Regions from separate parts of the Bacillus sp. JZ34 genome, predicted to be linked through region 1. Evidence: a T-box and tRNA genes for the amino acid it is inferred to sense, from the RefSeq annotation. Region 1 holds a T-box; the other holds one or more tRNA genes.

Evidence for each region. The T-box of region 1 lies ahead of trpS (tryptophan--tRNA ligase). A T-box ahead of a tRNA ligase gene usually reads a tRNA of that ligase, here a tRNA-Trp.
Region 2: it has a tRNA-Trp gene. The T-box ahead of trpS (tryptophan--tRNA ligase) is inferred to sense a tRNA for this amino acid. The anticodon was not compared.

Annotation. Positions count from the first base shown of each region.
Region 1 covers NZ_CP096403.1:3,034,622-3,050,664, reverse strand. The annotation lists gene M1D90_RS15500 (peptide-binding protein) at 1-557, shown strand, start outside; gene M1D90_RS15495 (ABC transporter permease) at 636-1,586, shown strand; gene opp4C (oligopeptide ABC transporter permease) at 1,606-2,520, shown strand; gene M1D90_RS15485 (MFS transporter) at 2,813-4,078, shown strand; gene M1D90_RS15480 (YjbA family protein) at 4,293-5,045, shown strand; gene trpS (tryptophan--tRNA ligase) at 5,291-6,283, opposite strand; T-box leader at 6,336-6,557, opposite strand; gene M1D90_RS15470 (peptide ABC transporter substrate-binding protein) at 7,019-8,644, shown strand; gene M1D90_RS15465 (ABC transporter permease) at 8,739-9,674, shown strand; gene M1D90_RS15460 (ABC transporter permease) at 9,679-10,596, shown strand; gene M1D90_RS15455 (ABC transporter ATP-binding protein) at 10,610-11,677, shown strand; gene M1D90_RS15450 (ABC transporter ATP-binding protein) at 11,679-12,602, shown strand; gene M1D90_RS15445 (GNAT family N-acetyltransferase) at 12,831-13,409, shown strand; gene spxA (transcriptional regulator SpxA) at 13,587-13,982, shown strand; gene M1D90_RS15435 (TerC family protein) at 14,013-14,675, opposite strand; partial or broken gene M1D90_RS15430 (hypothetical protein) at 14,854-14,979, shown strand; gene mecA (adaptor protein MecA) at 14,961-15,599, shown strand; gene M1D90_RS15420 (glycosyl hydrolase family 8) at 15,837-16,043, shown strand, end outside.
Region 2 covers NZ_CP096403.1:3,409,260-3,425,302, forward strand. The annotation lists gene M1D90_RS17385 (DNA/RNA non-specific endonuclease) at 1-72, shown strand, start outside; gene M1D90_RS17390 (DUF600 domain-containing protein) at 83-544, shown strand; tRNA gene M1D90_RS17395 (tRNA-Leu) at 957-1,038, opposite strand; tRNA gene M1D90_RS17400 (tRNA-Leu) at 1,053-1,141, opposite strand; tRNA gene M1D90_RS17405 (tRNA-Cys) at 1,154-1,224, opposite strand; tRNA gene M1D90_RS17410 (tRNA-Gly) at 1,239-1,313, opposite strand; tRNA gene M1D90_RS17415 (tRNA-Gln) at 1,367-1,438, opposite strand; tRNA gene M1D90_RS17420 (tRNA-His) at 1,447-1,519, opposite strand; tRNA gene M1D90_RS17425 (tRNA-Trp) at 1,540-1,613, opposite strand; tRNA gene M1D90_RS17430 (tRNA-Tyr) at 1,621-1,705, opposite strand; tRNA gene M1D90_RS17435 (tRNA-Thr) at 1,713-1,785, opposite strand; tRNA gene M1D90_RS17440 (tRNA-Phe) at 1,789-1,864, opposite strand; tRNA gene M1D90_RS17445 (tRNA-Asp) at 1,875-1,951, opposite strand; tRNA gene M1D90_RS17450 (tRNA-Met) at 1,973-2,049, opposite strand; tRNA gene M1D90_RS17455 (tRNA-Val) at 2,071-2,146, opposite strand; tRNA gene M1D90_RS17460 (tRNA-Glu) at 2,263-2,337, opposite strand; tRNA gene M1D90_RS17465 (tRNA-Ser) at 2,352-2,443, opposite strand; tRNA gene M1D90_RS17470 (tRNA-Asn) at 2,450-2,524, opposite strand; rRNA gene rrf (5S ribosomal RNA) at 2,534-2,649, opposite strand; rRNA gene M1D90_RS17480 (23S ribosomal RNA) at 2,759-5,688, opposite strand; rRNA gene M1D90_RS17485 (16S ribosomal RNA) at 5,922-7,471, opposite strand; gene M1D90_RS17490 (nucleotidyltransferase-like protein) at 7,695-8,579, opposite strand; gene M1D90_RS17495 (YgzB family protein) at 8,799-9,146, shown strand; gene perR (peroxide-responsive transcriptional repressor PerR) at 9,195-9,632, opposite strand; gene bcp (thioredoxin-dependent thiol peroxidase) at 9,844-10,317, opposite strand; gene M1D90_RS17510 (glutamate-1-semialdehyde 2,1-aminomutase) at 10,472-11,770, shown strand; gene M1D90_RS17515 (FUSC family protein) at 12,023-13,093, shown strand; gene M1D90_RS17520 (ABC transporter permease) at 13,124-14,014, opposite strand; gene M1D90_RS17525 (ABC transporter permease) at 14,027-15,028, opposite strand; gene M1D90_RS17530 (ABC transporter substrate-binding protein) at 15,042-16,043, opposite strand, start outside.

The DNA of each region.
Region 1 (16,043 bases):
AACTGCTCAAAGAAGCAGGATGGACAGACTCAGATGGTGATGGGATTTTAGATAAGGACGGCAAAAAGTTTTCTTTCGTTATTAAAACGAACCAAGGAAACAAAACACGGGAAGACCTCGCGGTTGTTGTTCAGCAGCAATTAAAAGAAATTGGGATTCAAGCAAAACCGCAGATTGTTGAATGGAGTGCTTTAATTGAACAAATGAACCCACCGAATTGGGATTTTGATGCGATGATCATGGGCTGGAGCCTTGCTACGTTCCCTGATCAGAGCAACATTTTCCATTCGAAAGAAGCTGAAAAAGGACTAAACTATGTTTGGTATCAAAATGAAAAGCTTGATAAACTGCTGGATGAAGCTAAAACGTTGAAGGACCGTGAAGAATATAAAAAGGCGTATGAAGATATTTACGAAATTCTGGCGGAAGATCAGCCGTATACATTCTTGTATTATACGAATTACCATAGAGCGATGCCTAAAAATATGAAAGGCTACGTATTCCATCCGAAAGAAGATTTCTATAAAGCCGAAGACTGGTGGCTGGATCAAAAATAACGAGAATCCCTTGAGGGAAGTGTAGCTTGCAGCTTCCTTCCCTTCCTTCTTAATGACTTTTAAAAAAGGGGATAAAAAATGATTACATATATCATTCGAAGGACGCTCATGTCGATTCCAATATTATTTGGTATTACAATTTTGTCATTTGCGATTATGAAAGCAGCGCCGGGAGATCCAATGGCATTGATGATGGATCCGACCATCAGCGCGGGAGACCGTGAAAAATTCATTGAAAAATACGGGTTGGATGAACCTGAACACGTTCAATATTTAAAGTGGCTCGGAAATATGGTTCAAGGTGACTTCGGTACTTCAATCGTTAGAAAAGGAACGCCAGTGACTGATTTGATTATGGCGAGGCTGCCGAATACGTTATTGTTAATGCTCGTTTCAACCATTTTGGCTCTCCTCATATCGATCCCGCTTGGAGTGCTTTCAGCTAGGCGGCCATATTCTAAATTGGATTATGGCATCACATTCACATCATTTATCGGTCTTGCTGTCCCAAATTTTTGGCTTGGACTGATTCTAATCATGTTTCTTGCTGTTAATTTAGGATGGTTTCCAACCGGGGGCGTTATGACTCTGAATGCCGATTTTAGTTTATGGGATCGCATTCATCATCTAATTTTGCCTGCATTCGTCCTGGCGACCGCAGATATGGCGGGACTCACCCGCTACACGAGATCGAGCATGCTTGATGTGCTCAGGCAAGACTACATGCGGACAGCGAGAGCAAAGGGTTTTAAAGAAAATCGTGTCGTGTACAAGCATGGGCTTCGAAATGGTTTGCTTCCGGTTATTACGATCTTTGGTCTGATGATTCCTTCTTTCATCGGCGGAGCTGTCGTTACTGAACAGATTTTCAGTTGGCCAGGACTTGGAAAGCTGTTTGTCGACTCTGCTTTCCAGAGGGACTATCCTGTCATTATGGCAATGACGGTTATTTCAGCCACACTTGTTGTCATTGGGAATTTAGTTGCGGATATTCTTTATGCAATGGTCGATCCGCGGATTGAGTATTAATGAAGGAGGGAATTGATTCATGACACAGACAAATCCATCGACACCTTCGCCGGAGATCACATTGCAGGAAAATGTCGCACCAAAGCCCGAGACAATGACAAAAATCTTTTTTGAAAAGTTTTATAAAAACAAGCTGGCGGTAATTGGAGGAGTTTTATTATTTATTATTATCCTATCAGCGATTTTTGCTCCGGTGATCGCTCCATACCCGCCGGAACAGCAAAACCTTCTGAATAAGCTAAAACCGCCAAGTGGTGAACATCTAATGGGAACAGACAAGTTTGGCCGAGATATTTTCAGCCGTTTACTTTATGGGGCTCGGGTTTCTTTACTTGTAGGCTTTGCCTCTGTACTTGGATCGATTACGATAGGTACGGTGGTCGGCGCAATCGCCGGCTACTTTGGCGGAATAATCGACGCTATTATGATGAGACTGGTGGATATTGTATTATCCATACCCGACATCTTTCTGTTAATCACGCTGGTCACCATCTTCCAGCCGGGCATAGATAAACTGATTTTAATATTCGCCTTGACGAGATGGACGACGACAGCGCGCCTTGTCCGGAGCGAGTTTTTGTCCTTGAGGTCGAGGGAGTTCGTCTTGGCGGCGAAAACGATCGGTACAAGAAATTACAAAATCATTTTTTCTCATATCCTTCCGAATGCGATGGGGCCGATTATCGTTGCCGCGACGCTTTCCGTCGGTACCGTAATCCTTGCGGAATCGGCATTAAGCTATCTTGGATTCGGGGTTCAGCCGCCGATGGCAAGCTGGGGAAACATGCTTCAGGATGCACAGAACTTTACGATCATGATCCAGGCGTGGTGGTATCCGCTGTTCCCGGGCCTGATGATCCTGCTCACTGTGCTGTGCTTTAACTTCTTAGGCGACGGACTCCGCGATGCGCTTGATCCGAAGAATATTAAATGATTTATGCAGTGTATTACAGAGGAAATATTTTAACAAAATGGAAGGTCAATAGATTTAGTTTCAATGAATGTATGTAGTGGACATTGAACGAATGTTTCCTGTTAGTCGATAAAGAACACTTTCATAAATGAGGTACCAAAGGGAATATCATTCGTAAATCTTTGGTATCTCACTTTGTTCAAACAGAAGCAGGTCTTCCAACTCCTGAAGATCTTTTGGAACTGTTAGATGAACAAATGGGCGCTGTAGCAAAAAAATAAATCGCTTTGTTAAATGAATAGAGGTTATAACGATGTTAAGCGTATTGAAAAATAAAAACTTTTTATTTTTGATATTAGGGCGTTTGGTAACCAATATTGGGGACAGTATGTATACAGTTGCGGCAATGTGGCTTGTGTTTGATTTATCAAAAAGTACATTTTATTCCGGATTAGCTGGTTTTTTGACGATGTTCCCAACTGTTTTGCAATTTTTAACAGGTCCGATTGTTGATAAAGTCAGATTAAATAAAGTTTTGGTTTGGAGTCAACTCATCCAAGCTATTTTGGTGTTGATTATTCCGCTTTTTTATTTCATTGGATATTTGAACATTTGGATCATCATGATGATTATGCCTCTTATCGTATTCATTGAGCAATTTACTTATCCTGCGCAATCTGCCGCACTGCCTAAAATAATCAAAAGTCAAGATCTAGTTAAAGCAAACTCACTTATGTCATTTTCATATCAAGGTACAGATATTATATTTACTGGTATTGCAGGTATTGTGATTGCTTCGGCAGGAGCTATAAGCATATACTTAGTTGACTCTTTCACTTTTTTGTTAGCGGCGCTGTTTTTTAAGTGCGTAAAATTAGAACAAAAAAATGAGATAGAACATAAGCCCCGATTCCACTTCAAAAAAGTCATACACAATTATACAACGGATATAAAAGAGGGATTTACACTCATTCGTCATTCCCTCATTCCAAAAATCCTCTTGGGCTCGATGATTTCTAACTTCATGCTTAGTGCGACGATTGTGATTTTGCCAAGCTTCTCTTCGATTAGAGGAGGAGAAGAATACTATGGATATTATTTGGCTTCCATGTCATGCGGTTTACTGTTAGGTTCAATATTCGCAACAGTGTTTGGCCGATTCGCGATAGGATCACTTACGATATACGGATTTTTCATTTCAGGGGTTTTATGGAGTATTTCGGCGATCGCCACCTCTTCATACATATCGATTATTTTATTTGGTTTGTCTCAAATATCCATCGGCGTGACAAACGTCATTTTCATGTCCATTTTGCAAAGCATACTGCCGGAAGAGTTTATAGGGAGAGTTTTTTCTTTTATCGCAAGTTTGACAAGCATAGCAGCTCCTTTTGGATCTTTGCTGGGAGGGTTTACCGCGTCATTGATCGGCAGCGATAAGGTTTTCTTTATAGGAGGAATTGCCATGCTGTTTGTATCTGTTTATTGGGTGTTTCAGTCTTCTTTAAGATCAATTCCTTCATCAGAAAAAATAAACGCTAAAGAATACAGCTTTTTTACAAACGTGTTGAATAAATAATGTGTGAATTGCTTCATTCAGTCATCATGATTTTGCCCATTGTCTGGACTCCGCGATACGCTTGATCCGAAGAATATGAAATAAAAAGCTGAGGGATTGCCGCCCTTGGCTTTTTTTTAACGGCAATTGCCATAATCTCATCCGCTTGGAATAAATTCCTGCCCCCTTGCCTATACTGTGGACAACAGTTTTTATTAAAAGTGAGGGGTTAGAAATGTTGTTTCTTCATGATGTGTGGGTGAATTGGTTTGAGGGAGAAGAAAATGGCTACAACGTCTGCCACTTTCATGAATGGCGGAAGGAAGACAGTGTTGAATTGCTTGACCAGGTGCCTTTGTTAAGGGTGTCGTCCGTTTTGTTTCACTACATAGAAAATGATTTGTCAGAGCTTCCGGCCGAATTATTGAACGAGGTTCATCAAAAAGCGTATATTCGTAAAAATCATGAGCGGACACAGCTTGATCATTGTTTCGTCGTAACGGACGGCATTGGTATTCTCGCGGTCGATACGGCCGGTTACACAATACCGGTAAGAAAAAGCCGCCTCATTCCGAGACAGGAGCAGCTCGTTTATGAAATGGTGAAGGACGTTGAAGCGGAAACTTACGAGTTTGCACCAGAGAAGCTGCAATCTTCCAAAGAATACCACATTTTATCTTTATCACCGGAGCATGTCAGAGGATTAACGAGAAAAGAACGCCAGCTCAAACAGCTGCTGTTCATGGCGCTCGATCAGCTCAAAGGGCTCCAAAATCGGGCCGAGATCGCTTATTGGTACACCGAATGGAATCCGTATATGTATGAACAGATCAAGCGCATGACATTTGAAGAAATCTGGGACATGCTTTTCAATGAGACGATCGACGGATGGTCAGACAAACACAGGGACTTTTGTGAAAATTTGATTAAAGGACAGCCGTTTTTTGAAAAGCTTTGGGAAATTGAGAATGAGTCTAAAGTCAACTAAATTAAGAATCAAGACTGCCGGAAGTACGGCGGTCTTTTTATTTGTAAAAGCGAAAATTCTATATTGAAAAATAAAAAATATGAGCTGTCTTTCTGACAAAGCGGTCAATGAAGGACTGGAGACATGTGTTTTGAATCATTTATTATAGAAATATCGTGATCCGGAGGCAAGTGAATGCGGAGCTGCGGCTGTTCTCTATGAAAAACACCTTCCGATTATCGTACAAATCGGAAGGTGTTTTTGGATCAGCGTCTTTTTCGGCCGAGTCCCATCGCGTTTTCCATTTTTTTCAGCATCTTGTTTGCTGTTTGATTTGCGCGTTTGGCGCCTTCGTCCAAAATCCGGTCCAGCTCTTCAGATTCGATCAATTCGTGGTAACGGTCTTGAATCGGTTTCAGCGCGCCGATGACGACTTCGGCAAGGTCTGATTTAAATTCGCCGTAGCCTTTGCCTTCGTATTTTGCTTCAAGCTCTTCGATTGAGGCTTGTCCGAGAATCGAATAGATCGTCAGAAGGTTGGATACACCGGGTTTGTTTTCTTTATCATATTTGACGATTCCGTCGGAATCCGTGACAGCGCTTTTGATTTTTTTCTCAAGCTGTTTTGGTTCGTCGAGCAGGGTGATGAACGCTTTTTGGTTCGGATCTGATTTGCTCATCTTTTTGAGCGGGTCGGCAAGCGACATAATGCGGGCGCCGACCTTCGGTATTTTAACCTCCGGAACCGTAAAAATGTCATTATATTTCTTATTGAAACGCTCCGCCAAGTTCCGGGTTAATTCAAGATGCTGCTTCTGATCTTCTCCGACAGGGACGACGTCTGTTCCATAAAGCAGAATGTCCGCCGCCATTAATGGAGGATATGTCAAAAGCCCGGAGACGACGGCTTCCTTTCCGGCTGATTTATCTTTGTACTGCGTCATGCGCTCAAGCTCGCCGATGTAGGCGACACACTGGAGCATCCATCCCGCCTGGGCGTGTGCAGGCACTTCCGATTGGATAAACAGCGTCGCTTTTTTCGGATCGAGGCCGATCGCCAAATACAGCGCGGCAAGGTTCCGGATGTTCTTTCTCAGCGCGAGCCGGTCCTGTGGGACTGTGATCGCGTGCTGATCGACGATGCAGAAGTAACAGTTGTAGTCATCCTGCAAGTCGACAAACTGCTTCATCGCTCCGATATAGTTGCCGAGGGTGACAGAGCCGCTCGGCTGGATACCGGAAAAAATCGTTTTTTTCATGTGAATCCCTCTTTCCATTTCAAAATAAAAAGGCCCATTCTTCCCTTAAAAGAAAAGGGACGAATGAACCGTGGTGCCACCCTGATTATTTCATTATGCTCAAAATGAAATCGCTCTAGACGTTTGTAACGGAGTCTTCTCCGGCTGAGCCTACTTATCCGTGTTCGGTCAGCTGCTCCGAAGCCCATTCCACATTCGCCATTATCCGCTCCCAGCACCGCGGACTCTCTTTAAATGGGAAGAAATGTGTACTCTTCTTCTTCATCGCATGTTATTCATAATTTTATTATATATAAATTTTAAATGAAAGTCGACAGCCTTGGGGAAAAGAAAACGAATACCGGGCTGAATAAAGTTGGCGCGGCGGCATCTGGTTCGATATAAAGAATGGTTAATGTTATACGTGTAAAACGTTTTAACCTGTAAAACATAAACTTTCCTTTTAATGTGGTTACGCTTTAAAACAGAGAAGTGTATTTGTACATTTGGCAGAAAACCTGACAATCATAAATAGTTTGAATAAAAAAATAATTGAAAATTAATATTGCAATAAATTATTCTATTAATTATAATGAATTTGTTCACCTCGGTGTTACAGGTTTCTTACATAACAAATATTCAGAAAAGACGAAACAGAGGAAAAAGTATGGCAAGTGGGCCTATTACTTTTTTATGATAAATCTGAATGTTCAGGAGTAAGGAACTAAAAAAACAAGAAATTGGGGGGGTTTCTCTTTGAAGAAGCGTTTGTCATTTATCAGTTTAATGCTCATTTTCACACTCGTCCTCAGCGCCTGCGGCTTCGGCTCAAGCTCCGGTGACGGCGGTAAAAAAGACAGCAAAGGGAAAGACACATTAAATGTCAACATTAAAACAGAACCGTTTTCACTACATCCGGGACTCGCAAACGATTCGGTGTCTGCAAACGTGCTTCGTCAGACTTTTGAAGGATTGACGACAATCGGTAAAGATGGAAAGCCGGTTGAAGCGGCAGCCGAAAAAATCGAAGTCAGCGACGACCAAAAAACATACACATTCACGCTCCGCGACGCGAAATGGTCAAATGGAGATCCTGTAACAGCAGAGGATTTTGAATACGCATGGAAATGGGCGCTCGACCCTAAAAACGAATCGCAATATGCGTATCAGCTTTACTACTTAAAAGGCGGAGAAGCAGCGAACACCGGCAAAGGGAAAATTGAAGATGTCGGCGTTAAAGCTGTTAATGATAAGACTTTAAAAGTCGAGCTTGAAAAACCGACACCGTATTTTACTGAACTGACAGCATTCTACACATATATGCCAGTCAATAAAAAGGTAGCAGAGAAGAATGCGAAATGGTACACAAACGCAGATGAGAACTACGTATCTAACGGACCTTTCAAAATGGCGAAATGGAAGCACAGCGGAAACATCGTACTGGAGAAAAACGACCAGTACTGGGATAAAGACGCTGTTAAGCTGAAGAAAATCAATATGGCGATGGTCAACGATCCGAACACTGGTCTGAACATGTACAAAAAAGGCGAGCTAGACTTTGTAGGACAGCCGCTTGACCAGATTTCAACGGATGCGATTCCAAGCCTGAAAAAAGAAGGCCTGAACATTGATCCGTTCGCATCGGTTTACCTGTACAAATTCAACACTGAAGCGGCTCCGCTGAACAATGTCAACATCCGTAAGGCGCTGACATACGCGATCAACCGCGAAGCGATCGTCAAAAACATCACGCAAGCGGAACAGCTGCCTGCGATGGGATTAGTGCCGCCGGCAGTCCACGGCTTTGAGTCAAATAAAGGCTATTTCAAAGACCATGATGTTGATAAGGCGAAAGAATACTTGGAAAAAGGTTTGAAAGAGCTCGGTTTGAAAAAAGCGTCAGACCTTCCGAAAATCACGCTTTCCTTCAACACGGATGAAGCACACCAAAAAATCGCTCAAGCCGTTCAGGAAATGTGGAACAAGGAACTGGGCTTAGATGTCGAATTAGGCAATGAAGAATGGAACGTATACATCGATAAGCTCCATGCAGGAAACTATCAAATCGGCCGTTTAGGCTGGACCGCCGACTTTAACGACGGAATGAACTTCCTTGAAACATACCGCGACAAAGAAGGCGGAAACAATGATACGAACTGGGAAAACGCAAAGTATAAAGAGCTGCTGAATAAAGCATCGAGAGAAACTGATTCAGCGAAACGCATCGAGCTGATGAAAGAAGCAGAAAGCATCATCATGGATGAGCTGCCGGTCGCACCGATCTACTTCTACACAATGCCGTATCTTCATGATGAAAGCTTAAAAGACTTTGTTCTAACTGGTACTGGTGAGATCTATTTCAAAACCGCGCATTTTGAATAAAATTGCATGAAAGTATATGGGGTTTAGACTTCCCCCCATATACTTTTATTTATGAAAAGAAGTTAATAGACTGAATATTCGGAGGTGTGTAAAATTGATTAAATTTTTAGGCCGTCGTCTTGTTTATATGTTAATTTCTCTCTGGGTTATCGTCACAGCTACCTTCTTCCTGATGAGAGCGATACCGGGCGGACCCTTTTCAGGCGAGAGGAAACTTCCCCCTGCAATTGAAGCCAGTCTCAATTCCTACTATGGTTTAGACCAGCCTCTTTTTAAACAATATCTCGATTATTTAGTATCGGTAGCAAAGTGGGATTTCGGGCCGTCATTTAAATATAAGGGACAAACTGTGAACGACTTGATCAGCTCAGGTTTTCCGATTTCTTTTACACTTGGATTGGAAGCGATTTGCCTTGCGCTCGCTTTCGGCGTATTGTTTGGCGTGATCGCCGCGCTGAAGCGAAACAAGTGGCAGGACTACACAGCGATGATCATTGCGGTTGTCGGGATCTCTGTTCCGAACTTCATCATGGCTGCACTTCTTCAATACGTGCTGGCAATGAAGCTGGGCATGTTCCCTGTCGCACAATGGGAGTCATGGGGACATACTGTGCTTCCTGCCATCGCAGTCGCCTCGATGCCGATGGCGTTTATCGCTCGTTTGACGCGTTCGAGCATGCTTGAAGTGCTGAGCAGCGACTATATCCGCACGGCACGTGCAAAAGGTTTGAGCACACCGGCCGTTACGTTTAAGCATGCGATACGAAATGCCATCATGCCGGTTGTTACATATATGGGGCCAATGGCGGCGTCCATTTTGACAGGAACGTTTGTCGTCGAAAAAGTATTCGGTATACCGGGACTCGGCATGCACTTTGTCACCAGCATTACGAACCGAGACTACACGGTGATCATGGGTGTTACCGTCTTCTTCGGGGCAATCTTGCTGCTTTGCGTCTTGATTGTCGATCTTTTATACGGCTTAATTGATCCGCGCATTAAACTGTTTGGCGCTAAGAAAGGGGAGTAATAGGATGCAGCAAATACCAAAAGACATGTTTGAACCTGCAGCTGTTGACCATAGCGAAGCCGAAAAGATCTCAAAGAAAAACCTTTCATTTTGGACAGACGTATTCTTGAGATTTAAAGAAAACAAGCTGGCGCTGTTTGGACTGGTGGTTCTGATCCTGATCGCTCTGATGGCTATTTTCGCGCCGGTATTCTCAAGCTTTCAATATGAAGAAACGGATTTAACGAATGCGAACCAGCCGCCGAGCGGCGAGCACTGGTTTGGAACAGATGACCTTGGAAGGGACGTATTCGTCCGTACATGGGTCGGCGCACGCATCTCGCTGACAATCGGACTGGCTGCCGCGCTGATCGACGTTTTGATCGGTGTGATATGGGGTGCGATATCAGGCATCAGAGGCGGACGTACTGACGAAATTATGATGAGAATTGCAGATGTTTTATGGGCGATTCCTTCCTTATTAATGACGATCCTGCTGCTCGTAGTGATGGGAAAAGGCTTGGTCACGATGATCGTCGCGATGGTTATTACGGGATGGATCAACATGGCGAGAATCGTCCGTGGACAAGTACTCCAGCTCAAAAATCAGGAGTTTGTGCTCGCCTCAAGAACTTTGGGAGCGAAAAACTCGCGCATCATCAGAAAGCACTTGCTGCCCAACATCATGAGCCCGATCTTGGTCACCATGACATTAACCGTGCCTACGGCTATTTTCTATGAAGCGTTTTTAAGCTACCTCGGCCTCGGGGTTCCACAGCCGCTTGCAAGCTGGGGAACGATGGCTACAGACGGTGTGCAGGGATTGGAGTATTACCCGTGGCGCCTGTTCTTCCCGGCTACTTTTATCTGTCTGACCATGTTTGCATTCAACGTTATCGGCGACGGACTGCGCGACGCTTTAGATCCGAAGCTGCGTAAATAAAGGAGTGAGAAAGATGAAACACTTACTTGAAGTGAAAGATTTAGCCATTTCTTTTAAAACATACGCCGGAGAAGTACAGGCGATCCGCGGCGTCAACTTTCATGTTGACAAAGGAGAGACGCTTGCGATCGTCGGAGAATCCGGATCAGGCAAAAGCGTCACTTCGCAGGCGATTATGAAACTGATTCCGATGCCGCCGGGCTATTTTAAAAACGGACAAATTTTATTTGACGGACAAGATCTGGTTCCGAAAACGGAAAAACAAATGCAGTCAATCAGGGGAAAAGAGATCGGCATGATCTTTCAGGATCCGATGACTTCTTTGAACCCGACGATGAAAGTCGGCCGTCAAATCACAGAAGTGCTGTTTAAGCATGAAAAGATCTCAAAAGAAGAGGCCAATAAGCGGGCGGTAGAGCTTCTCAGCCTGGTCGGAATTCCGATGCCTGAACGCCGCGTCAACCAGTATCCGCACGAATTCAGCGGCGGGATGCGGCAGCGCGTCGTCATCGCGATGGCGCTTGCAGCCAATCCAAAGCTTTTAATCGCGGACGAACCGACGACAGCTCTTGATGTGACGATTCAGGCGCAGATTTTAGAGCTGATGAAAGAATTGCAGAAAAAGATCGAGACATCCATCATTTTTATTACGCACGATCTCGGCGTTGTCGCGAATGTCGCAGACAGAGTCGCCGTCATGTACGCGGGACAAATTGTGGAGATCGGTACGGTCGACGAGATTTTCTACAACCCGAAGCATCCGTATACATGGGGGCTGTTGGCATCAATGCCGAGCCTTGACAACGACGGTGATGAAGAATTAATGGCGATACCGGGGTCTCCGCCTGATTTGACCAATCCGCCGAAGGGCGATGCTTTTGCATTAAGAAGCCCTTACGCAATGAAAATCGATTTTGAACAAGAACCGCCGATGTTTAAAATATCTGATACACACTATGTGAAGTCATGGCTTTTGCACCCGGACGCTCCAAAAGTCGAGCCGCCGGCGGCTGTCAAAAGCAAGATGAAGGAGTTTAAAAATCAGTATGAAAAACCGGTTGAAGTGAAAGAAGGTGAATGATGTGGCAGAAAAACTGCTCGAAATCAAGAATTTAAAACAGCACTTTTCAACGCCGAAAGGGATTGTGAAAGCTGTTGACGGAATCTCTTTTGACATTTTCAAAGGAGAGACGCTCGGTCTTGTCGGTGAATCCGGCTGCGGAAAGTCGACGACTGGCCGTTCGATCATTCGTTTGTATCAAGCGACTTCCGGAGAAGTCTTGTTTAAGGGAAAGAATGTCCACGACAAAAAGTCTGCCAAGGACCTTCTCGAATTCAACCGGAAGATGCAGATGATTTTTCAGGACCCATATGCTTCCTTGAACCCACGGATGACGGTTGCCGACATCATCGCAGAAGGAATTGACATCCACGGTTTGGCCAAAACGAAAAAAGAGCGGCTTGAGCGCGTTCATGAACTCCTCAAACTCGTCGGCTTAAATAAAGAGCACGCGAACCGCTATCCGCACGAATTTTCCGGCGGACAGCGCCAGCGGATCGGAATCGCAAGGGCGCTTGCGGTCGAGCCGGAATTCATCATTGCCGATGAACCGATCTCCGCTCTGGACGTGTCCATTCAAGCGCAAGTCGTTAATTTAATGAAGGATTTACAAAAGGAAAGAGGGCTTACATACCTTTTCATCGCTCACGATCTGTCGATGGTCAAATATATCAGCGACAGGATCGGCGTCATGTATTTTGGGAAGCTTGTTGAATTGGCGCCGGCAGATGAACTGTATGAAAATCCGCTTCACCCGTATACACAATCATTGCTTTCCGCCATTCCGCTCCCTGATCCGGATTATGAGCGTACGCGCGTGCGGAAGACGTATGATCCAAGCGTCCACCAGCTGAAAGGCGACGAACAGATGGAGCTTCGTGAAGTAAAGCCCGGCCATTTCGTCATGTGTACAGAGGAAGAATTTAAAGCCTATCAAACCAAATAAACGAAGCAGGAAGACAGCCGTCACAAGGCTGTCTTTTTTTATGCCGAACAACCGCCGGCAATTTTTTGAGAAAAAATTTGAAACCTTCGCGGGAGACAACCGTCTTAGTATATGTAGGTAACATGCTCAGCTTCACTGAAGCTCCTTTCTAAAAAGATTTTGTTTAAACTAAAAAGAAAGCGGGTATATCTAAAGTGTGAAATTAGAACATCCATAAGGAGCAAATCAATGAACTGGTATGAGAAGCTTAGCGAGTATTTCCCAATTGAAGAAATGAAATCAAAAGAGCACATGGAAGCATTGTTAAAGGAACAAAACGATATTTACCATAAAGAAGAAGGCCGTCATCATGTGTTGATGTACGCCGAATTCGACTCTTTTATTTTCATCGACTATTTATTCGTTTCTAAAGACGCGCGAGGACAGGGACTTGGTTCCAAGCTGATTGAGAAGCTGAAAAAGAAAAACAAACCGATCCTCCTCGAAGTCGAGCCCGTGGATGAAGATGATGCCGATACGGCGAAACGTCTTAAATTTTATCAAAAGGAAAACTTTAAACACGCTGAGTCGATTGGTTACCGTCGCCGGTCACTCGCAACCGGCAAAGTGAACAAAATGGAGATTTTGTATTGGTCTCCAAAATCAAACACAGAGAAAGAAGTGTTTGACGCGATGAAAGAAACGTACGAAAAAATCCATACATACAAAGATGAGAAGTGGTATGGAGAATCTTATGAAGATGTGGATGACGTCCTTACGATTGTTGACGATCATAAACAAAAGAACATTTTCGATGAATTGAGCTAAATGAGAATAACAGATGGCATAAAAAAGCAAAAGTCGCTGGATTGTCAAAAAATTTCTGTTACAGACTGTTCACACTTACTTTTTTATAGTATAATACTCAATAAAGATTACTTTTTTAGATTTATTTCAATTTAAGAATACGCTAATTTCATTCTACTTTTTAAGGAGTGAAGCAATATGGTTACATTATATACATCCCCAAGCTGCACGTCTTGCAGAAAGGCGCGCGCATGGTTAGAAGAACATGATATTCCGTATACGGAAAGAAATATTTTTTCAGAGCCTTTATCAATTGATGAAATAAAAGAGATTTTACGAATGACGGAGGACGGAACAGACGAAATTATTTCAACCCGTTCCAAAGTGTTCCAAAAATTGAACGTCAACCTTGAAACAATGCCGCTTCAAGAGCTGTACCAGCTCATCAATGAACATCCGGGCCTTTTGCGCCGTCCGATCATCATTGACGAAAAGCGCCTGCAGGTTGGATACAACGAAGACGAAATCCGCCGCTTCCTGCCGCGCAAAGTGCGCACATTCCAGCTTCGTGAAGCGCAGCGTCTCGCAAACTAAAAGAAGGCTGAATTTTTCAGCCTTCTTTTTTTAATGCTTTTCACTCGTCTGTTCATAATAAATACTGGCTAGAATCACAAAAATCACCGTCAGGACGGGCAGCAGCATTTCGAGGGTGCTATGCTGCGCCATAAAGGAAGACAACTCCTGCTCCCTGACGATCATTTCGCCGCCGGTATAAGCGAGCAGTCCGCTTCCCGCGTATATGAAGAGCGGAAACTTTGCAAGGGCCGCTTGAATCAGCCTGCTGCCCCAAATGATGACCGGGACGGAGACCATCAAGCCGACAACGACTAGCATCAGGCGTCCGTGCGAAGCTCCAGCGACCGCAATCACATTATCGAGCGACATGAACAAATCGGCAATCACGATGATACGGATCGCCTTAAATAAAGATGTCCCGCCTTTGACATGCTGGGCATCTTTTTTCTCAATCAAAAGCTGATATCCTAAGTACAACAGGAAGATTCCTCCGATAAATTGCAGATAAGGAACCGCGAGCAGGTACACTGCTGCCATTGTTAGCGCGATTCTCATCATGATGGCGATCAATGTGCCGATGATGATCGCTTTTTGTCTTTGCCGTGGAGGCAAATGACGGCTTGCCATTGCAATCACAACAGCGTTGTCGCCGCCAAGTATGAGATCGATTCCGATGATCACAAGGAACGACATCAGTACATCGTGTTCCATCAACTGGCACCTCGCTTTGCCTTTGCATCGGGACTTGCCTAAAAGGCACCCGCTTCTACAGCTGCTGCTTGTACAACTAATATATGAAGCAGGCCGGAAAATATGTTAGCTTGGCTTTGAAGGCGTTTTTATTTCTTTTCCGCCTTTTTTATCATAAAATAGAAAATAAAGATTGATTATGGATAAGGTTAAGAAGTGGACGTAATGGGTAAAGTGTAGTAAAGTACAATTAATTGGGAGCTTAGTTATCCCTTCAACATCTTACAAAGAAGGGAAGGTTGGCAAATGGAAATCGAAAGAATAAACGAACATACGGTTAAGTTTTATATTTCCTACGGTGATATCGAAGACCGCGGGTTTGACAGAGAAGAAATTTGGTACAATCGAGAACGCAGTGAAGAGCTTTTTTGGGAAATGATGGACGAAGTGCACGAAGAAGAAGAGTTTGCCGTTGAAGGCCCCCTTTGGATTCAAGTGCAGGCCCTTGATAAGGGATTGGAAATCATTGTGACAAGAGCTCAGCTGTCCAAAGACGGACAAAAGCTGGAACTGCCGATTCCTGAAGATAAAAAACAGCATGTAGCAGAAGAAAGCCTTGATGCTTTGCTTGACGACTTTCAAAAAGAAGAGCAGGCAGAAGAGCAGAAACTGCAGTTTGTTTTAAAGTTTGACGATTTTGAGGATTTAATCTCACTGTCAAAAATGTCTATCAGCGGCTGCCAAACGACATTGTACTCTCACGAGAACCGCTATTATTTATTCGTGGATTTCAGTGAACTGCCTGATGAAGAGGTGGAAAACCAGCTGAGCATTCTGCTGGAGTATGCCTCAGAATCAAAGACGACGATTCATATGCTGAAAGAGTATGGAACACTGATTGCAGCGGATCATGCTCTTCATACAATAAAAAAGCACTTCGCATAAAAAAGCCGGTTTCTTTTGAAGCCGGCTTTAACTTTCTGGAACAAATATAACAAAGAGCTTCAATTCTCCACAACTTCCCTCCTCCCGTTCTACATCTTTCAAACGGCTCACCACTTTCAAAAGAAAACGATCATTTCGGACCAAACCAAATAGGGTCAATCTGATCTATACACTTCCAGTTTCATTGATTAAGATGGATTGGTGTTATGACAAATTTTGAAAGGTGAGATTGATTTGATGCGAAAAAGTTTAAAATGGATCATGGCTGTCTTTATTGGTTTAACATGTTTTTGTGCCGCTTATTCTCAAACAGCCATGGCAGCCGTACATTCCAAGACTCCGGATATTCTCGGAACAACGGGTAAAAACAATTTGAATCAGGCCTATAAAAAATACTTTGATACAAAAGGCGATAGTAAAGGCGGATCGCTGTTTCATTATATG
Region 2 (16,043 bases), 370 kb from region 1:
CCTAGACCAAAGAGTTTTGACATAAAATACAGTATAGATGGTAACTTGAAGAAAGTAACTTTAGAGAACTAGGAGTGGTTATATGACTAAAACATTTGAAGATTATTTATCTGAATTACAAACAGATATGGTCGCCATTTGTCTTGAGTATGTCGAAAATCAGGCTGATGCCATTTATATTTATTGCTCATATGAACCTGAAATGTATTCCTTTGATGTATTTTATAAAATAAATGGTAAGTTGGTTTACAAGCACAAACTTAACGACGCGGTAAAAGAGAATGAAAAATACGATACATCAGAAAATCGTCAAGAAGCTGTTTTAGATATCGGGTTAAAAAATTTAAAGGAAATCCATAAGGTATGTACTGAATTTAGTCAGGAGATGCCTACAGAAATAAAGTTAATTTACAATGTTAAACAAAACAGTTTGAAAGGCAATTACAGATATGATTTAGTTTATTCAAATGATGACGAACTGTTACCCGATGATATTTTTGAGTCATGGTTTGAAGAAATGAAGAAGTTAGATACAGAAAAGTAAGCTGTTTAGTATAGAATTAAATTATAAGCAGCAATCAATACCGATACTTGGAATAAAATTTAATTTATAGACGCCGATTTTGCGTCTTTTTTAGGAATGTAAAATAAACTGTGTGAGTAAAAGAGCGGACACAACTTTTACTTACACAGTTTATTTCGAGAGAATAAGATAGCATTATATGCTCCTCTGTCATCGACTAGGGGTCGCCACATACATTTTGCTCCTGTAAAAGTTTCTGCACCTTATTAAGCTCATTTCGATAATATCTCACGGTATGTTCTCGTAGCTTCCAGAGCTCGCAGTCCTTAAGAAAAAATTCTTACGGACTTGTTCAAAGATAAAGAATAAATAAAAAGAGCGTTCCCTTTATAAGGAACGCTCTTTCATCGTTTGGCAATACGATGATTAGTGATACCGGTGGTCGGGGTCGAACCGACACTCCCGAAGGAACACGATTTTGAGTCGTGCGCGTCTGCCAATTCCGCCACACCGGCATGTGTGTGATCAATGGTGCCGAGGGCCGGACTTGAACCGGCACGGTAGTCACCTACCGCAGGATTTTAAGTCCTGTGTGTCTGCCAATTCCACCACCCCGGCACGAGGCAAATAAGGCGACACCCGGATTCGAACCGGGGATAAAGGTTTTGCAGACCTCTGCCTTACCACTTGGCTATGCCGCCATCATTTTAAGAATTGGAGCGGAAGACGGGATTCGAACCCGCGACCCCCACCTTGGCAAGGTGGTGTTCTACCACTGAACTACTTCCGCATTTTAACTAATATTCATCTTATCATATGCAGGATGATAAAGAAAGATGAAAACTGGGCTAGCTGGATTCGAACCAGCGCATGACGGAGTCAAAGTCCGTTGCCTTACCGCTTGGCTATAGCCCAATATGAAGGGCGATTGATGGGAATCGAACCCACGAGTGCCAGAGCCACAATCTGGTGCGTTAACCACTTCGCCACAACCGCCATAAATTGTGAATTAAAATTGGCAGGGGCAGTAGGAATCGAACCCACACCGGAGGTTTTGGAGACCTCTGTTCTACCGTTAAACTATGCCCCTAAAAACATGGTGGAGGGGGACGGATTCGAACCGCCGAACCCTGAGGGAGCGGATTTACAGTCCGCCGCGTTTAGCCACTTCGCTACCCCTCCAAAACAGTGCCGGCCAGAGGACTTGAACCCCCAACCTACTGATTACAAGTCAGTTGCTCTACCAATTGAGCTAGACCGGCAAATGGTGGCTCGGGACGGAATCGAACCGCCGACACACGGATTTTCAGTCCGTTGCTCTACCAACTGAGCTACCGAGCCTTTATTTAAATGGCGGTCCGGACGGGACTCGAACCCGCGACCTCCTGCGTGACAGGCAGGCATTCTAACCAACTGAACTACCGGACCATTTTGACAATGAATTTAATTTGGTTGCGGGGGCAGGATTTGAACCTGCGACCTTCGGGTTATGAGCCCGACGAGCTACCGAACTGCTCCACCCCGCGATAATATGATTTTCATAGAAATGGTGGAGGATGACGGGATCGAACCGCCGACCCTCTGCTTGTAAGGCAGATGCTCTCCCAGCTGAGCTAATCCTCCGAAGTACAGGACGTACAAGTGCATGCGTTGCAACAGGACGTTGCGATCTTAGCATGCCTTCCTTTAAAAAGCTTCGGTGTAAACCTGATGCTTTTTAGCGTGCTGTCCAAAAAGAATGGTGACCCGTACGGGATTCGAACCCGTGTTACCGCCGTGAAAGGGCGGTGTCTTAACCACTTGACCAACGGGCCAGATGTATTTAAAGTGGCGGAGAGCAAGGGATTCGAACCCTTGAGACGGCGTTGGCCGCCTACACGATTTCCAATCGTGCTCCTTCGACCACTCGGACAGCTCTCCAATAAATGGCTCCGCAGGCAGGATTCGAACCTGCGACCGATCGGTTAACAGCCGATAGCTCTACCACTGAGCTACTGCGGAATAATGCCTGCCTGGCGATGTCCTACTCTCGCAGGGGGAATCCCCCAACTACCATCGGCGCTGAAGAGCTTAACTTCCGTGTTCGGCATGGGAACGGGTGTGACCTCTTCGCCATCATCACCAGACAATTTAGTGACAAAGATCATTATACTATGTATTTGAAAAAATGCAAGTGCATTTTTCGAGAAATTATTCTCTCAAAACTAGATAACGGTCAGACGATTCACAAACATTTAGGTTAAGTCCTCGATCGATTAGTATCTGTCAGCTCCATGTGTCGCCACACTTCCACCTCAGACCTATCAACCTGATCATCTTTCAGGGATCTTACTTCCTTGCGGAATGGGAAATCTCATCTTGAGGGGGGCTTCATGCTTAGATGCTTTCAGCACTTATCCCGTCCGCACATAGCTACCCAGCGATGCCCTTGGCAGAACAACTGGTACACCAGCGGTGCGTCCATCCCGGTCCTCTCGTACTAAGGACAGCTCCTCTCAAATTTCCTGCGCCCGCGACGGATAGGGACCGAACTGTCTCACGACGTTCTGAACCCAGCTCGCGTACCGCTTTAATGGGCGAACAGCCCAACCCTTGGGACCGACTACAGCCCCAGGATGCGATGAGCCGACATCGAGGTGCCAAACCTCCCCGTCGATGTGGACTCTTGGGGGAGATAAGCCTGTTATCCCCGGGGTAGCTTTTATCCGTTGAGCGATGGCCCTTCCATGCGGAACCACCGGATCACTAAGCCCGACTTTCGTCCCTGCTCGACTTGTAGGTCTCGCAGTCAAGCTCCCTTGTGCCTTTACACTCTGCGAATGATTTCCAACCATTCTGAGGGAACCTTTGGGCGCCTCCGTTACCTTTTAGGAGGCGACCGCCCCAGTCAAACTGCCCACCTGACACTGTCTCCCCGCCCGATAAGGGCGGCGGGTTAGAAGGTCAATACAGCCAGGGTAGTATCCCACCGATGCCTCCACCGAAGCTGGCGCTCCGGTTTCCAAGGCTCCTACCTATCCTGTACAAGCTGTACCAACATTCAATATCAGGCTGCAGTAAAGCTCCACGGGGTCTTTCCGTCCTGTCGCGGGTAACCTGCATCTTCACAGGTACTATAATTTCACCGAGTCTCTCGTTGAGACAGTGCCCAGATCGTTGCGCCTTTCGTGCGGGTCGGAACTTACCCGACAAGGAATTTCGCTACCTTAGGACCGTTATAGTTACGGCCGCCGTTTACTGGGGCTTCAATTCGCACCTTCGCTTACGCTAAGCGCTCCTCTTAACCTTCCAGCACCGGGCAGGCGTCAGCCCCTATACTTCGCCTTACGGCTTCGCAGAGACCTGTGTTTTTGCTAAACAGTCGCCTGGGCCTATTCACTGCGGCTCTCTCGGGCTTGCACCCTAACAGAGCACCCCTTCTCCCGAAGTTACGGGGTCATTTTGCCGAGTTCCTTAACGAGAGTTCTCTCGATCACCTTAGGATTCTCTCCTCGCCTACCTGTGTCGGTTTGCGGTACGGGCACCTCTCACCTCGCTAGAGGCTTTTCTTGGCAGTGTGGAATCAGGAACTTCGCTACTATATTTCGCTCGCCATCACAGCTCAGCCTTACGGGAAACGGATTTGCCTATTTCCCAGCCTAACTGCTTGGACGCGGATATCCAATACCGCGCTTACCCTATCCTCCTGCGTCCCCCCATTGCTCAAATGGTGAGGAGGTGGTACAGGAATATCAACCTGTTGTCCATCGCCTACGCCTTTCGGCCTCGGCTTAGGTCCCGACTAACCCTGAGCGGACGAGCCTTCCTCAGGAAACCTTAGGCATTCGGTGGAGGGGATTCTCACCCCTCTTTCGCTACTCATACCGGCATTCTCACTTCTAAGCGCTCCACGAGTCCTTCCGGTCTCGCTTCACAGCCCTTAGAACGCTCTCCTACCACTGTTCGTAAGAACAGTCCGCAGCTTCGGTGATACGTTTAGCCCCGGTACATTTTCGGCGCAGAGTCACTCGACCAGTGAGCTATTACGCACTCTTTAAATGGTGGCTGCTTCTAAGCCAACATCCTGGTTGTCTAAGCAACTCCACATCCTTTTCCACTTAACGTATACTTTGGGACCTTAGCTGGCGGTCTGGGCTGTTTCCCTTTCGACTACGGATCTTATCACTCGCAGTCTGACTCCCAAGGATAAGTCTTTGGCATTCGGAGTTTGACTGAATTCGGTAACCCGGTAGGGGCCCCTAGTCCAATCAGTGCTCTACCTCCAAGACTCTTACCTTGAGGCTAGCCCTAAAGCTATTTCGGAGAGAACCAGCTATCTCCAGGTTCGATTGGCATTTCACCCCTACCCACACCTCATCCCCGCACTTTTCAACGTGCGTGGGTTCGGGCCTCCATTCAGTGTTACCTGAACTTCACCCTGGACATGGGTAGATCACCTGGTTTCGGGTCTACGACCACGTACTCATGCGCCCTATTCAGACTCGCTTTCGCTGCGGCTCCGTCTTTTCAAACTTAACCTTGCACGGGATCGTAACTCGCCGGTTCATTCTACAAAAGGCACGCCATCACCCGTTAACGGGCTCTGACTACTTGTAGGCACACGGTTTCAGGATCTCTTTCACTCCCCTTCCGGGGTGCTTTTCACCTTTCCCTCACGGTACTGGTTCACTATCGGTCACTAGGGAGTATTTAGCCTTGGGAGATGGTCCTCCCGGATTCCGACGGAATTTCACGTGTTCCGCCGTACTCAGGATCCACTCAGGAGAGAACGAAGTTTTGACTACAGGGCTGTTACCTCCTATGGCGGGCCTTTCCAGGCCTCTTCATCTACCTCGTTCTTTTGTAACTCCGTACAGAGTGTCCTACAACCCCAAGAGGCAAGCCTCTTGGTTTGGGCTGTTCCCGTTTCGCTCGCCGCTACTCAGGGAATCGCATTTGCTTTCTCTTCCTCCGGGTACTTAGATGTTTCAGTTCCCCGGGTCTGCCTTCTCATATCCTATGAATTCAGATATGGATACTGCTCCATTACGAGCAGTGGGTTTCCCCATTCGGAAATCTCCGGATCAAAGCTTGCTTACAGCTCCCCGAAGCATATCGGTGTTCGTCCCGTCCTTCATCGGCTCCTAGTGCCAAGGCATCCACCGTGCGCCCTTTCTAACTTAACCGTTAAAAAGAATCACTACGTGATATCTTGCTTACTAATTGAATGTGATGTCTACTGTTATCTAGTTTTCAAAGAACAACGCACAGGAGGTGCTAACACATGCGTTGCCACAGGATGTGGCGCATTTAGCAGGTGTCTCCTATGTCTGAAGGAATGATCCTTCAAAACTAAACAAGATCTAAACGCACCTGTCTATAAGACCGCAAGGTCTTATATTCCGTATAATATCCTTAGAAAGGAGGTGATCCAGCCGCACCTTCCGATACGGCTACCTTGTTACGACTTCACCCCAATCATCTGTCCCACCTTCGGCGGCTGGCTCCAAAAGGTTACCTCACCGACTTCGGGTGTTACAAACTCTCGTGGTGTGACGGGCGGTGTGTACAAGGCCCGGGAACGTATTCACCGCGGCATGCTGATCCGCGATTACTAGCGATTCCAGCTTCACGCAGTCGAGTTGCAGACTGCGATCCGAACTGAGAACAGATTTGTGGGATTGGCTTAGCCTCGCGGCTTCGCTGCCCTTTGTTCTGCCCATTGTAGCACGTGTGTAGCCCAGGTCATAAGGGGCATGATGATTTGACGTCATCCCCACCTTCCTCCGGTTTGTCACCGGCAGTCACCTTAGAGTGCCCAACTGAATGCTGGCAACTAAGATCAAGGGTTGCGCTCGTTGCGGGACTTAACCCAACATCTCACGACACGAGCTGACGACAACCATGCACCACCTGTCACTCTGCCCCCGAAGGGGAAGCCCTATCTCTAGGGTTGTCAGAGGATGTCAAGACCTGGTAAGGTTCTTCGCGTTGCTTCGAATTAAACCACATGCTCCACCGCTTGTGCGGGCCCCCGTCAATTCCTTTGAGTTTCAGTCTTGCGACCGTACTCCCCAGGCGGAGTGCTTAATGCGTTTGCTGCAGCACTAAAGGGCGGAAACCCTCTAACACTTAGCACTCATCGTTTACGGCGTGGACTACCAGGGTATCTAATCCTGTTCGCTCCCCACGCTTTCGCGCCTCAGCGTCAGTTACAGACCAGAGAGTCGCCTTCGCCACTGGTGTTCCTCCACATCTCTACGCATTTCACCGCTACACGTGGAATTCCACTCTCCTCTTCTGCACTCAAGTTCCCCAGTTTCCAATGACCCTCCCCGGTTGAGCCGGGGGCTTTCACATCAGACTTAAGAAACCGCCTGCGCGCGCTTTACGCCCAATAATTCCGGACAACGCTTGCCACCTACGTATTACCGCGGCTGCTGGCACGTAGTTAGCCGTGGCTTTCTGGTTAGGTACCGTCAAGGTACCGCCCTATTCGAACGGTACTTGTTCTTCCCTAACAACAGAGTTTTACGATCCGAAAACCTTCATCACTCACGCGGCGTTGCTCCGTCAGACTTTCGTCCATTGCGGAAGATTCCCTACTGCTGCCTCCCGTAGGAGTCTGGGCCGTGTCTCAGTCCCAGTGTGGCCGATCACCCTCTCAGGTCGGCTACGCATCGTCGCCTTGGTGAGCCGTTACCTCACCAACTAGCTAATGCGCCGCGGGTCCATCTGTAAGTGGTAGCTAAAAGCCACCTTTTATAATTGAACCATGCGGTTCAATCAAGCATCCGGTATTAGCCCCGGTTTCCCGGAGTTATCCCAGTCTTACAGGCAGGTTACCCACGTGTTACTCACCCGTCCGCCGCTAACATCAGGGAGCAAGCTCCCATCTGTCCGCTCGACTTGCATGTATTAGGCACGCCGCCAGCGTTCGTCCTGAGCCAGGATCAAACTCTCCATGAAGTTTGATAATGACTACGCACAAAATGTGCGATTTATTTAATGAATTAACAGGTACGTTTTGTCTTGTTTAGTTTTCAAAGATCATTTCCGCTCCTGTCCGAAGCGACTTTATTAGTATAACATTTTCAACAAGGAGTGTCAAATGTTTTTTTGTTTTTTCGTCGCTGCTGCTTTCAGTTCAAAAACCGTTCCGCTAACAGCGACGCTTAATAATATATCACCGTTATAAATTAGTGTCAACACTTTTTTTGATAAAATATCCTCGGTGAAAAATCTTTTGGCCCTTTGTCTCAATCGGCTTGACTCCGACTAAGTCCTTTTCAGCCAAGAACTCCAGTATGACTCCCAGGTCTGCCGTGAAATACTTGAGATCCGGATGCTTGAGAAGATCGGCAAATTGCCAAACCTCTTTTTCATCCATGACATTGAGAATATGTGCGGCCCCGATTTCGGCTTTTGAATGAATGAGAAAATCGCTTGCGAGGAATAATAACTCAAGCCGTTTTTGCAAGCTTTCATTGCTCTCAATTAATTCCTTATACAATTTATAAACCTGAGGCTCCATGTGGCGGACTTGGTTCCATACCGTAACTTCTGGGTGAAAACCTTTATCGATCACTTCGATTCTGGCCAAATGATGGAGGGCGTGCACGATGGAATTGTAGGCGTCCAAAAATTGACCGTCTTCAAAAAACGATTTTCCTTCTATATATCTTCTGATTAATTTCCCGTATTCAAGTCCGATTTTTAGTTTTCTTTCTGAAAACGGAAATGTATTGAGCTGCTCAATCAGCTTGGCGATAAATTCGTTTCGGTCGAAAAGCACCTTTCCATTGAGGACCCAGTCTATGATTCTTCTATTTGTTCCGAGCAAAATCCATTCCTGAAGCTGTTCAACAGAAATAATATGAAGAGAAGCCGTTTTTCCGTCGAACTCATAATGCTTCACGAATACAGGGTCTTCAGCCTTATTAACGATAATCAACAATGCCGCATCAAAATTATCTGTCGCAGATGAGGTTTGATTTCTCCTCTCAATCAGCATGACAGCGAGTGTGTCAGGGCGGCTTGCTCTTTCTTGGTAAATCGGACGGAGAAGATTTTCCATCACCATTCCTCCAATACGATGTAAATGCGTTGCTCTAAAAGCTTCTCTCTTTGTTTCTACCTATTTCTACGAGCCAATAAAAACTCCTTTATTTTGAAAACACATTGAATTATTATAATCAATTTCCCCAAAACTCTCTATAGAAATTTTCCAATTGATTCGTTTTAATTAAAGAATAACACATCTTTTCTATGCTATATTAGAGACAGGGGGATGGATATGGCAAAATACTCTAGCAAAATCAACAAAATCAGAACGTTTGCGTTAAGCCTTGTATTTATAGGCTTCATTATTATGTATGTCGGGATCTTCTTTAGGTCCTCGATCCTCTTGATGTCGGTGTTTATGATCTTGGGGGTATTGTCTATCTTGTTGAGCACAGCGGTTTATTTTTGGATCGGCATGCTTTCAACGAAAGCGGTTCAAGTCGTCTGTCCAAACTGTGAAAAACCGACCAAGATTTTAGGCCGGGTCGATATGTGCATGCATTGCAGGGAGCCTCTGACACTGGATAAAAACCTCGAAGGAAAAGAGTTTAACGAATCGTATAATCGAAAGTCTCAGTAAATGCTGCAACAAAAATAAGCTGACCGTTAAAAAAGCGGCCAGCTCTTTTTAATGGCTTTCTTTCTTGTCGCATTCCTGACATAAACCGTATATCTCCAGTCTATGGTGACTGACTTTGAATCCTGTCACATGTGAAGCCAGCTGCTCCACTTCGTCGAGGCCGGGATAATGAAAGTCGACGATTTTCCCACAGCGTTCGCAAATTGCGTGATAATGCTCGGATGTCACGAAGTCAAACCGGCTGGAGGAATCTCCGTACGTTAATTCCTTAACGAGCCCTGATTCCTTAAAAACCCGCAAATTGTTGTAAACCGTTGCTACGCTCATGTTTGGAAATTTCCCTTCCAGAGCTTTATATATATCATCTGCAGTTGGATGAGACATAGAATTCACGAGAAATTCCAGAATGGCATGACGTTGAGGAGTAATTCGAACCCCGGTTTCCTTCAACGCTTCCAACGCTTCTTTCAGGTTATGTTCAGCCATCGTCATGCACCTCTCTTCTAAAAAAAATTCTTACATTATAACGTTTATAATTAGTGTAACTCCTGATCAGAATCTTTGTCAATTCCAATCCCTGTGAAAAAGCTATTTTTAAGGCGAAAAAGGCCGATATGATCAGCATGTCCGGTCAGACAGACGAATATGAGCGTAAAAAGAGACCAAACTAACATACAGTCCGGCCTCCCCCAGAGCTTTACGCTTCCGCGATTTCTTTTACTGCTTGAAGCGCTTCTGCGACATGGTCTTTTACCTTTACTTTCCGCCACTCTTTCACAAGGCGGCCTTCTTTATCAATCAGGAATGTCGACCGTTCAACACCCATGTATTCCTTGCCGAAATTCTTCTTCAGCTTCCATACGTCAAAGCTTTCAGCGAGCTTGTGTTCATCATCGACGAGCAGCAGAAACGGCAGATCGTGTTTCTGCTTGAATTTTTCATGTCTTGTCTGGTCGTCAGGGCTGACTCCGATGATGACGGCATCAAGTTCAGCAAAGCTTTCATGTCGGTCTCTGAAATCGCACGCTTCCGTTGTGCATCCCGGCGTCATATCTTTCGGGTAAAAATAGAGCACGACATACTTTCCTTCAAAATCCGACAGCTTTACTTTTTCTCCGTGATCACCCAGCAGTTCAATATCAGGCACCTTTTGTCCAATTTCAACAGTCATTGTTTTGCCTCCTGTTATGTTTAATCGCTTGCTTTCCCCCATTATAAAAAACAGCGCCGTCTTGTTCAAATGTTCGGCGGCTTCTTTTTGCGCTCTGTCCGCCTCGTGTTACAATATAGAAATAGATAAAAGGTGCAGAAATGAGGAGGATATTATGCAGCATACTCAATCTGAAAAGCTTCATGAAGAAGCTCTTCAACATATAGTCGGAGGCGTCAACAGCCCCTCAAGGTCTTATAAAGCGGTGGGCGGAGGTTCTCCCGTCGCGATGGAAAGGGGAAGCGGCGCTTATTTTTGGGATGTGGACGGCAACAAATACATAGACTACCTTGCCGCCTACGGACCGATTATTACGGGTCACGCTCACCCGCATATCACAAAAGCGATTCAAACAGCTGCTGAGAACGGGGTGCTTTACGGCACGCCGACAAAGCATGAAGTGACATTTGCCAAGATGCTTAAAGAAGCGATGCCTGCCTTGGATAAAGTAAGATTCGTCAATTCGGGAACGGAAGCTGTGATGACGACGATTCGCGTCGCCCGGGCCTATACAGGCAGGACGAAAATCATCAAGTTCGCCGGCTGCTACCACGGCCATTCCGATCTTGTGCTGGTGGCGGCCGGTTCAGGTCCGTCAACGCTCGGCACGCCTGATTCCGCCGGGGTTCCAAAAAGCATCGCAAACGAGGTGATTACCGTTCCTTTCAATGATATCGACAGCTATAAGGAAGCGCTCGATAAATGGGGGAACGATATTGCGGCAGTTCTCGTTGAACCGATTGTCGGAAACTTCGGGATCGTTGAACCGAAGAGCGGATTCCTCGAACAGGTCAATGAACTGACGCATAACGCAGGGGCGCTCGTCATCTATGATGAAGTTATCACCGCTTTCCGCTTTATGTACGGCGGCGCCCAGGATCTGCTTGGCGTCAAACCTGATTTAACGGCGCTTGGCAAAATCATCGGCGGCGGCCTGCCAATCGGCGCATACGGAGGCAAAAAAGAGATTATGGAACAAGTCGCACCGCTCGGACCTGCTTATCAAGCGGGCACGATGGCGGGGAATCCGGCTTCGATCCTCTCAGGTATCGCCTGCCTTGAAGTGCTGAAAGAAAAAGGCACATACGAAAAGCTTGACCGCCTCGGCGCTATGCTTGAAGAAGGTATCCTGGGACATGCCGAGACCCATGGCATCAATATCACTGTCAATCGTCTAAAAGGCGCGCTCACCGTATACTTCACGAACGAAAAAGTCGAAAACTATGAGCAAGCCGAAAATACGGACGGAGAAATGTTCGCTGCCTTTTTCAAACTGATGCTTGAGCGCGGAATCAATCTTGCGCCTTCAAAATATGAAGCATGGTTTATCACCACCGCGCACACGGAAGAGGACATTAAAGCGACGCTTAAAGCCGTGGATGACTCATTTAAACAATTGAAACAACGCATATAAAAAGAGAGCGGGTCCGCTCTCTTTTTTATCAAATGCGGAGCACTTTGAGAACGCGGTGAACAGGCACTTTCCGCCGGCTTGTTTTTCTTTTTTGTCAATGATTTGTTTTTTCTTAAAAATGGGTTGAATATTTCGGAAGATCGCTGTATATTACTTTATTGTTTGGCAAATTAACAGAGAGGGAATGTTCAATACAATTCATTTTCTGTAAAGAACGAATTTTATTATAGAAAGGGATGCAAGTACAGCCTAATGAAACTTGGTGCCCGTATTTTCAAAACAGGCATTGCCATTACGCTTGCGCTTTACCTCGCGTCTTGGCTCGGCCTTCCGACTCCTGTCTTTGCGGGAATCGCGGCTATCTTCGCGATACAGCCTTCGATCTATCGTTCATTTTTGACGATTGTCGATCAAGTGCAGGCGAACATAATCGGAGCTGCCACAGCCATTATTTTTGGACTTATTTTTGAACCCAGTCCGATCATCATCGGATTGACGGCGGTAATCGTCATTACGATCAACCTGAAGCTGAAGATCGAGAATACAATTTCGATCGCTCTCGTCACCGTTATTGCCATATTGGAGAGCTCCGGCGACAACTTTTTATGGTTTGCCTTGGTGAGAACCGGAACGGTTATTTTGGGCGTATTGTCTGCGTTCCTGGTCAACCTGATTTTTCTGCCGCCTAAATATGAAACGAAGCTCGTCAGCCATGTTGTTGAAAATACAGATGAAGTCATTAAATGGATCAGATTGTTGACGCGGAAGACAACGGAACACTCCATGCTGAAAGAAGACATTGAAAAGCTGAAAGAAAAAATGATGAAGGTCGATCACCTTTACTTGCTTTACAAAGAAGAAAGAAGCTATTTAAAACGTTCCACATATGTAAAACAGCGAAAGCTCGTGCTGTTCAGACAGGCGATCATTGCATCAAACCGCGCGCTTGATGCTTTGAAAAAACTGCACCGGCTTGAAAACGAGTTTTGTCATATGCCTGAAGAATTTCAAGAAACGCTGGTCGAAGAGCTTGATTATCTTCTCCATTGGCACGAGCGAATTTTAATGAGATTCGTCGGCAGGATTAAAACGCAGGATCACGTCGACCTTCACGAAGAAGGAGACGTGTACAAACAGCACTTGACCGAATCATTCCTGAAAAACCAGGACAAATTGAAAGAAGAACTGTTGGACTACAATATGCTGACCATTATGGCGAGCACCGTAGAATACCGAGAACAGCTTGAACATTTGGAAACCTTGCTCACAAGCTTTCAGACGTACCACAAAAAAGACAGTGAGCTTGAAGTTGAGGAAGAGTAAACCGGTTAACGAATACGTTAACCGGTTTTTTTATTTTCCTTCCTTCATTTTCGGATCAAGGGTGTCGCGCAGGCCGTCTCCCATCAGATTAAAGCCGAGCACGGTCAGCATGATCGCAAATCCCGGAAAAAATAATGTCCACGGGGCCTGCGCCAAATAAGGCCGGGCATCTGCAAGCATTTTTCCCCACTCCGGGTTCGGCGCCTGCGCCCCCAACCCTAAAAATCCGAGCGCGGCCGCTTCTATAATCGCCGTTCCAATATTCAGTGTCGCTTGAACGATAACCGGGGCCATGCTGTTGGGAAGAATGTGTTTAAACATCATCCTCATATTGGACATCCCGACAGCACGCGCAGATAAGACATATTCCTCCTGCCTGATGCTGAGCACTTTTGAACGAACGAGCCTGCCAAACGTCGGAACGTTGATGATGGCGATGGCAATCAGGGCATTTTCAAGGGAAGGCCCGAGAATCGCCACAATGGCGATCGCCAGCAGAATGCTGGGAAACGCGAGCATGATATCAAACAGCCGCGAAATCAACGCATCAGCCCATCTGCCGTAAAAACCGGCGATCAGCCCTAACAGCGTCCCCGCCAAGGCCGATGCCAGACAGGAGAAAAAGCCGACCCATAAAGACAGCCTCGCGCCGTACAGCACCCTTGAAAAAATATCCCTGCCAAAATCGTCCGTTCCAAAAAGGTGTTCAGCAGACGGAGCGGCAAGCCTGTCTGACAGTGACTGGTCGTTTATTCCATAGGGTGCGATGAGCGGCGCGAAGATGGCCAGCAGGATAAACAGCGCGACTAAAATCGTGCCGGCGGCAGCCAGTTTATGCTCAAAGAACCGCCGAATATGTTCCGCCAAAGGCGAACGCACCTTCACGTCCTCCCTCTGCTGTTCATTTTGAAGCACAACCACATTTCCCGCCTCCTAATATTTAATTCTCGGATCGATGACAGCGTACAGCAGATCAACAATGAAGTTAATCATGACGAAGATGAAGGCGATCACGAGAATGCCCGATTGGATAACCGGGTAGTCGCGGTAGCTGATCGCATCATAAATGTACCGGCCGATGCCGGGCCAGGCAAAAATCGTCTCCGTTAAAATCGCGCCGCCCAGTAAAAGTCCGGTTTGCAGGCCGATGACGGTCAACACCGGAATGAACGCATTTTTTAAACCGTGCTTATAGATAACGAAAAACATATGCACGCCTTTTGCTTTTGCCGTGCGGATATAATCGGACTGCAGCACCTCTATCATGCTGGCCCTTGTAATTCTCGCAATGATCGCGGCGGGAATGGTGGCAAGAGCGGTTCCCGGCAGAATTAAATGGCGGATGGTTTCTGCAAACTGATCAAATCTTCCGTGTAAAAGGGTGTCCAGTGTATGAATGTAAGTAAAGGCTTCGACCGGATTTCTGACATTCTCCCTTCCCGTTGTCGGCAGCCAGCCGAGCTCGATCGAAAAGAACCACTGGCCCATCAGACCAAGCCAAAAAATCGGCATCGACACGCCAATTAAAGCAACCAGCATCGCAATATAGTCGAATACCGAATTCTTAAACCACGCGCTGATGATTCCGGCATTCACACCGACAAACACTGCGATCAGCATCGCGAAAAAAGCAAGCTCGAGAGTGGCGAACAAATACGGCTTTATTTCTTGCGTAATCGCCGCTCCCGTGCGGATTGATGTCCCGAGATCCCCTTTCAGCAAATCCCCGATATATCTGGCGTATTGCACATACCACGGCTGATCAAGGCCGAGCTGGATGGTCAGCTGCTGCACCGCTTCCTTTGTCGCCCTCTGGCCGAGAATAACCTGGGCGGGGTTGCCGGGAATAAAGCGGATGATCGAAAAAACGACCAGTGTCATGCCAATGAGAACGGGGATCAGCATCCCCGTCCGTTTTAAACAGTACGCAAGCAATGGCTGTCACCACCTATTTAAACTCTACGCCGGACAATACTTCACTCCCTGTCGGATGCGGAGCATATCCTTCGATATCTTTTGAACCGGCCAAAATCGGCGTGGAATGGACAAGCGGAATCCAAGGCGATTCTTCATGGAGGAGCTCCTGCGCATCTTGATACAGTTTATTTCTCTTCTTTTGGTCAGGGTCTGACTGCGCTTCGATTAAGATGTCATGAAGCTCGTCATTGCTGAAGTACGTATAGTTGTTACCGCCGATATTATCTTTATCAAGCAGGGTATAAATGAAGTTGTCCGGATCTCCATTGTCTCCGGTCCAGCCCATCAAAAACGCGTCAGCTTCCCCTTTGCTCACCTTATCCAAATACGTCGCCCAGTCGTAAGTGACGATTTCCGCTTTGACGCCGATTTTTTCGAAGCTTGATTGAATCACTTCGGCTATTTTCATACCGTCCGGCATATATGGCCGCGGAACAGGCATTGCCCAAAGCTTCATTTTAAACCCGTCCGGGAATCCGGCTTCTTTTAAGAGTTCTTTTGCCTTTTTTAAATCATACGGATATTCCTTTATCTGATCGTTGTATCCTTCAAGTGAAGGAGGGAGCGGGTTTTTGGCAGATTCGGCGAGGCCTCCGTAGAAGGAATCGATAATCGCCTGTTTATCAACAGCATGATTCAGCGCCTGGCGGACCAGCTTATTGTCAAATGGTTTTCTTGTCGTCGTCATTCCGAGATACCCGACGTTCATTGAAGGCCTTTCAAATGTTTTCAGATTGGCGTCTGCTTTGATGCTTTCGATATCAGACGGATTGACGCCGTCCATTAGGTCGATTTCGCCCGTCTTCAACGCATTTAAGCGGGCTGAGTTTTCAGGAATGGCTCTGAAAATGATCTTCTGCAATTTCGGTTTGCCTTGATCCCAATAGTCTTCATTTTTTTCAAGAACGATCCGGTCGTTCGGCTTCCATTCGACAAATTTGTAAGGGCCCGTGCCGACGGGGTGCTCCCTGAA